DNA from 2 places in the Allobosea sp. NBC_00550 genome. Region 1 is predicted to be linked to the other one. Evidence: predicted binding sites of a transcription regulator. Region 1 holds the regulator's gene; the other holds the start of a gene.

The links. The regulator PhoB, encoded in region 1, activates phosphate uptake and scavenging genes when phosphate is short. The targets are predictions, from matches to a motif close to TGTCATNNANCTGTCAT.
Region 2: a site for PhoB is predicted at 2,077-2,093, ahead of NWE53_RS09800 (BtaA family protein). Genes of this name have one in related genera too.

The regions. Positions count from the first base shown of each region.
Region 1 covers NZ_CP102772.1:2,930,565-2,933,965, forward strand. The annotation lists gene NWE53_RS14080 (LysR family transcriptional regulator) at 1-312, shown strand, start outside; gene NWE53_RS14085 (SpoIIAA family protein) at 366-752, shown strand; gene phoB (phosphate regulon transcriptional regulator PhoB) at 765-1,463, opposite strand; gene phoU (phosphate signaling complex protein PhoU) at 1,475-2,194, opposite strand; gene pstB (phosphate ABC transporter ATP-binding protein PstB) at 2,280-3,086, opposite strand; gene pstA (phosphate ABC transporter permease PstA) at 3,127-3,401, opposite strand, start outside.
Region 2 covers NZ_CP102772.1:2,051,515-2,054,915, forward strand. The annotation lists gene NWE53_RS09790 (potassium channel family protein) at 1-41, opposite strand, end outside; gene NWE53_RS09795 (class I SAM-dependent methyltransferase) at 106-771, opposite strand; gene NWE53_RS09800 (BtaA family protein) at 768-2,033, opposite strand; gene msrB (peptide-methionine (R)-S-oxide reductase MsrB) at 2,233-2,664, shown strand; gene NWE53_RS09810 (acyl-CoA dehydrogenase family protein) at 2,753-3,401, opposite strand, start outside.

The DNA.
Region 1 (3,401 bases):
ACCGAGGCCCACGATCTGCGCGGAGCCGTGCCCGAGCACACCGTGCGCTACGGCTACTATTCCGTGATTACCAGCGCCGCCGTCGCCGGGCTCGGCGTCGCCTTGACGCCGCGCTGCTATGTGGCGGATGAATTGGCCTCCGGCGCGCTCGTCAACCCGCTCTGTCTCGGCTTCACAAGCGCGACCGGCTGCTGGCTCACCCGCCCGCTCGGCCAGCCGGATCGCCCCGGCCTCGACGAATTCGTCACCTGGTTGCTCAGCGAGGCCGGGCAGTTCGACGCCGCGACACGGGCGCCTTCTTCAGCAGACTGATTCCCCGCGAAACTTCCCTCCGGGCGGTGCGTTGTCTTCGCCGAGGAGGAGACATGCTCACCATTCTGCCCGCCCCGGACCATGTCGGCGCCTATCGCCTGTCGCGGACGCTGACAGCCGACGATCTCGATCAGATCATGGCCGATATCGATGCGAAGCTTGGCCGCCACGAGAAGATCGGCATCCTCGCCGACTTCACCGAGTTCACCGACATGACATTGGCAGCCGCCTGGAAGGATGCGCGCTACAGCCTCGGCGAGCTCTGGGAGCTCCAGCGTTTTCCCCGCGAGGCCGTGGTCACCGACAAGAGCTGGCTCGCCGCCTTCGTCGACCTGCTCAACCCCGCGATCCCCTTCGTCACGGTGCGCACGTTCAAGCCGGAGGAGTACGACACCGCGCTGGCCTGGGCCGGCGATATCGAGGGCGGTCCCAACGCCTGACGATCGCGCGCGTCAGCTGCGCGCGAAGGTCTCGTCGAAGGCGTAGCCGGCGCCGCGCACCGTGCGCAGCGGGTCCTTGGTGTTGGCAGGCGTGATTGCCTTGCGCAGCCGCCCGACATGGACGTCGACCGTGCGCTCGTCGATATAGACGTCGCGGCCCCAGACGGCATCGAGAAGCTGGGCGCGCGAATAGACCCGCCCCGGTGCCTGCATCAGGAATTCGAGCAGCCGGAACTCGGTCGGCCCGAGATGCAGCTCGCTGCCGGCGCGGCGGACGCGCCGGGTCGTGCGGTCGAGTTCGAGATCGCCCGCGGCCAGCAGCCCCGCGACGTGACCTGGCTTCGCCCTGCGAAGAAGCGCCTGGATGCGCGCGATCAGTTCCGGCAGCGAGAACGGCTTGACGACGTAGTCGTCGGCGCCGGTCGCAAGGCCGCGTACCCGCTCGGTCTCCTCGCCGCGCGCCGTCAGCATGATGATCGGCACGCGCTCGGTGTCGCGCCGCGAGCGCAGCCGCCGGCAGAGCTCGATGCCGGAGAGGCCGGGCAGCATCCAGTCGAGCAGCACGAGATCGGGGGTGTGGTCGCGCAGATGCAGCTCCGCATCGTCCCCGCGCGCGACGCTGTCGACCTCGAAGCCCTCGGCCTCGAGGTTGTAGCGCAGCAGCAGGGTGAGCGGCTCCTCGTCCTCGACGATCAGGATGCGTGCGGCCATGATGTCTTGCCTCAGCTGCCCGTGATCGCCTCGACCTCGATATTGGTCGTGTCGAGCTTCGGCCTGTTCACGTCGAGCGAGTCGCCGGTGATGAGATAATGGATCGTCTCGGCGATGTTGGTGGTGTGGTCGCCGATGCGCTCGATGTTCTTCGCGCAGAACAGCAGATGTGTGCAGAAGGTGATGTTGCGCGGATCTTCCATCATATAGGTCAGGAGTTCGCGGAACAGCGAGGTGTAGAGCGCGTCGATCTCGTCGTCGCGGCGCCAAACCTCGAGCGCCTTCTGCTCGTTGCCGGCGGCATAGGCGTCGAGCACGTCCTTGAGCTGCGCCTGGACGAGGCGGCTGATGTGCTCGAGGCCGACGACCGCGCGATGCGGCGGCTGGAACTGCCCGGCGATGGCGACGGCCCGCTTGGCGATGTTCTTGGCGAGATCGCCCACGCGCTCGACATCCGCCGCGATGCGGATCGCCGAGATCAGCTCGCGCAGATCGTTGGCGAGCGGCTGGCGCCGGGCGATGGTCAGCACCGCCTTCTCCTCGACCTCGCGCTGGAGATTGTCGAGGCGCTGGTCGGCCGAGATGATCTTCTGGGCGAGCGCGGTGTCGCGGCGCACCAGGGCGACGGTGGAATCGCCCAGCATGCGCTCGGCCATGCCGCCCATTTCGGCGAGGCTGCGGCGGATGCCCTCGAGATCGGTGTCGTAGGAACGGACGATGTGATCGGTCATGGCGTTATCCTCGAAGCATTTTCAAGCGAAGTGGGCACCGGTTCGCGCGATGAAAATGCGATAAAACAAAGAAGTCCGTCGCCGCTCAGCCGAAACGGCCGGTGACGTAGTCCTGCGTCTGCTTTTTGCCGGGGTTCATGAAGATCGTGTTGGTCGGCGCGAACTCGATGACCTCGCCCAGATACATGAAGGCGGTGTACTGCGAGATGCGGGCCGCCTGCTGCATGTTGTGGGTAACGATGGCGATGGTGAAGTCGCTCTTCAGCTGCTCCAGCAGGTCCTCGATCTTGCCGGTCGAGATCGGATCCAGCGCCGAGGTCGGCTCGTCGAACAGGATCACCTCCGGCTTCTGCGCGATGGTGCGCGCGATGCACAGGCGCTGCTGCTGGCCGCCGGAGAGGCCCATGCCGGAGCTCTTCAGCTTGTCCTTGACCTCGTCCCAGAGCGCGGCGCGGCGCAGGGCGCCTTCGACGCGGTCGTCGAGCTCGGACTTAGGCGGCCTCTCATAGAGCCGGATGCCGAAGGCGACGTTGTCGTAGATCGACATCGGGAACGGCGTCGGCTTCTGGAACACCATGCCGACGCGCGAGCGCAGCTCGTTCACGTCGACATCGTTGGAGATGATGTTGCGCCCGTCGAGCAGGATCTCGCCGGTCGCCCTCTGCTCGGGATAGAGCGAGTAGATCCGGTTGAAGATGCGCAGCAGGGTCGACTTGCCGCAGCCGGAAGGGCCGATCAGCGCCGTGACGTGCCGGTCGCGGAAGTCGAGGTTGATGTTCTTCAGCGCCTTGTGCTCGCCGTAGTAGAAATCGAGGTTTTTCACCGCGATCCGGACGGGCGCCTCGGCATCGAGCGATTGCGGGGAGAGTTCAAGGGTCGAAAGCATCGACATGGTCCTTCAGGATCAGACGCGACCGGGTTGGATTCAAGCTCTACTTGCCGCCGCTGACGATGCGGCGGGCAACGATCGAGAGCAGCAGGATCGACATGGTGATGATGAGCGAGCCGGCCCAGGCCAGCTGCTGCCAGTTTTCGTAAGGGGCCGAGGCGAACTGGTAGATCGTCACGGGCAGGTTCGAGACGCCGCCGACGAGGCTCGCCGAGAACCAGAAATTGTTGTTGAGCGCTGTGAAGATCAGCGGCGCGGTCTCGCCGGCGATGCGGGCAAGAGCCAGCAGGATGCCGGTGACCATGCCGGCCTTGGCCG
Region 2 (3,401 bases), 880 kb from region 1:
TCGAAACGGCTCTCTTCGGGTGGGGCGTCGGCGGCATCCATTGCGGCGAGCATAGGCGCTCGCCGGATGAGCCGCTACCAGCGCCGCCGCCGGCCGGGCTGCATATCAGCGGCGCGTCACGACGGCGTGGACCGCATAGCCACGATAGGGCGCGGCGAGCCGGCAATCGGCGCCGGCCGCCTCCGCGAGCGCGCGCACGGTGCCCGGCAAATCCTCCCGCGGCGTGACGTGGAACAGGCCGAGCCAGCGCAGCAGCATCGCTTTGAAGGCGGCGGGCAAACCATCCTGATCGCCGAAATCGACGATATGCAGCGCCCCACCCTCGTCCAGACGGCGCAAAGCCTCGGCGATGACGCCCTGCCAGGGCGGGATCATCGACAGCGCATAGGAGATCACGATCCGGTCGAAGCCGGGAAGGCCGAACATGGCCTGCGGATCGAAATCAGTGGCATCGGCCTGCGCAAGACTGATCCGATCCTCCAGTCCCGCACGCGCTACCGAGGCGCGCGCCGTCGCCAGCATCTCGCCGGAGACGTCGAGCCCGTAGCAGGCGCAGTCCGGGTAGCGCCGCGCGATCCGGATCAGGTTACGCCCGGTGCCGCAGCCGATCTCCAGAACGGTCGCGCCGGATGGCGGCCGCAGGCCATCGATCAACTGGTCGCGGCCGAGCAGGTAGAACTTCCGACTGGCATCGTAGATATGGCGCTGATGCCGGTAGATCCGGTCCATCAGCCCGGCGGCGGTGCCGGCCGATGCCTCGGCCGCGCTCATCGGGCCTGCCCCTTCAGGACATAGAGGTGGAAGCCGCCATAGATCGCGGAACGGTCCTGCCGGCACAGTTCGCGGCTGCGCTCTTCCTCGTAGCGCCACTGGTCGAGGATCGCGGCCGGCACCCGCCCCGGCAGCAGGCGCTCGTCGGCCGCCGTGCGGAAGATCACCCGTGCACCCGGACGCGCGGTGCGCGTGATCTGCGACCACAGCGCCGTCAGGTCGGCATCGTTCATCCAGTCCTGGGCATCGAGCAGCACATAGGCGTGGCAGCTCTCGGCCGGCTGGTCCTCCAGCAACGCCGTGACCGGGGTCTGGCGATAGGACACGTTCGAGGCGCGCGCCTTGACCGTCGCGAAATGCGCCGGCTGCAGATAGGGCGGCAGCGCCGCATCGGCGCCTTCGCCATAGCGCCGGCCGAAGGCCTGCTGGGCGAAGTAGTTGCCCTTGAGGTCGAAATCGCAGGCGAGACGTTCGAGCCGCAGCTTCAGCGCCCCCAGGATGCCGTCCTCGCCATCGGCGGCGAGCGCCTTGTACTGCGCCGGCGGGATGCCGAGCCCGTAAAGCGAGGCCGGCTGCCGCACCAGCCAGCGCACCAGCCGGCGCTCGAAGACCGGCGCGAGGTGCTGCTCGTAGAGCGCCCTCTGCTCGGCGAGGTCGCGGGCGGCGAGCATCGCGCGGGGATTGCCGCCGAGCAGCCGCGCCAGCACATGGCCCGTGCCGATGAAGCGGCCGAGCAGCCCGTAGCGGTAGAAGCCGTTGGCGAAGAGGTTGATCCGGCGCCGGGCATTGAGCCCCCTGCCTTCCCAATATCCGCGCGAGACGGCGTCGAGATGCGGCGCGATCTCGCGGTCGTAGAGCGCGACATTGTCGCGCGCGTTCGCCCGGCCGAAGAAGCGCAGGAACGTTTCATGGCTTTCCAGCCGTGCCAGCGCCGCGAGCTTCAGCCGACCGAGCGCGATATGCGCCCCGTTGAGGTCGACGGCACTCACGCGGACTGGCGCCGCCGTTAGATAGGAGAGGATGTTGCAGGACCCCGAGGCGATCGCCACGACGTGGTCGTCGGCCTTGAGCTGCAGCGCCGCCATGTCGACGACCGGGTCCTCCCAGATCTGCGGATAGACCAGACCCGAGAAGGCCCGCGCGAACAGCCATTCCAGCATGCCGGCCTTCGAGAGCGTCTTGCTGCGCCGGACCGCCGAGCCGAGCCCCGAACTGGTCATGCGGCGCGCGGCACGCGCCGTCTGTGTCGCTTGTTGCGTCACGGTTTCCTCCCTCTGCGGGTGGCGGGGCTGCTAGAGGAGTCGCGTGACGGTCAGGTGACGGCGCCCGGCGCATTGCCACAGCATCGTGAAATAGCGGGGCAGGCCGAGGGGTGAAATCCGGCCGGCGAGTCGCCATATTGCGAGGCACGAGACGGATGGCGGCCCCACCGCCCGCTGAAAGGAGATCGCAATGGGTCTGATGAGCATGTTCGGCGAGCCGAAGAAGGCGGACGAGACCTTCCCGTTCCAGCTGACCGATGCAGAGTGGCGCGCGCGGCTGACGCCGGAGCAGTACCAGATCCTGCGCGGCCATGGCACGGAGCGGGCCGGCTCCTGCGCGCTCAACTTCGAGAAGCGCGCCGGCACCTTCTCCTGCGCCGGCTGCGGCCAGAAGCTGTTCAAATCCGGCAAGAAGTTCGAGAGCGGTACGGGCTGGCCGAGCTTCGACCAGCCGCTGGAAGGCGCGGTCGAGACCAGCGAAGACCGCAAGTTCGGCATGGTCCGCACCGAAGTGCATTGCGCCAACTGCGGCGGCCATCTCGGCCACGTCTTCCCGGACGGCCCGCCGCCCACCGGCCTGCGCTACTGCATCAACGGCGTGGCGATGAACTTCGAGGCAGCGGAAGGCTGAATTAGCGCGTCATGGTCGGGCTTGACCCGACCATCTCATGACGGGAAAGCGACGAAGAGATGCCCGGGTCAAGCCCGGGCATGACGCCCTATGAACGGGGCACCGCCCTTCGCGCCAGCGCAGCCGCATCGACCGAAACCGGCAGATCGCCGAACTGCCCCGACCAGCCATCCCCCAGCCGCGTCGCGATGAAGGCATCCGCGACCTCCGCCGGCGCATGCCGCAACAGCAGCGAGCCCTGCAGCAGCAGCGCCAGCCTCTCCGTCAGCCGCCGCGCCTGCCCCTCGTTGCGCATCAGCTCCGGCAGATCGCCCTCCAGCCGCTTCAGCGCCGCGTCATAGCGCCGATCCGCTCCGGCAGCCGCCAGCAACTCCGCCCGCAGCACATCCACCGCCCCCTCCTCACGTGCCAGCGAGCGCAGCACGTCGAGGCAGATGACATTGCCCGAGCCTTCCCAGATCGCGTTGAGCGGCGCCTCGCGGTAAAGCCGCGCCATCGGGTTTTCCTCGATGAACCCGTTGCCGCCATGGCATTCCAGCGCCTCGGTGACGACGGCGGGCGCCCGCCGCGTGATCCAGTATTTCGCGATCGGCGCCCCGACCCGCGCCAGCAAACGCTCGCTGGCGGACTCCGCCTGCCGGTCCAGCGCCGCGAAGAGCCGGAAGGCGAGCCAGGCGGCGGCCTCGGCCTCGATGGCGATGTCGGCCAGCACGTTCTGCATAATCGGCTGGTCGATC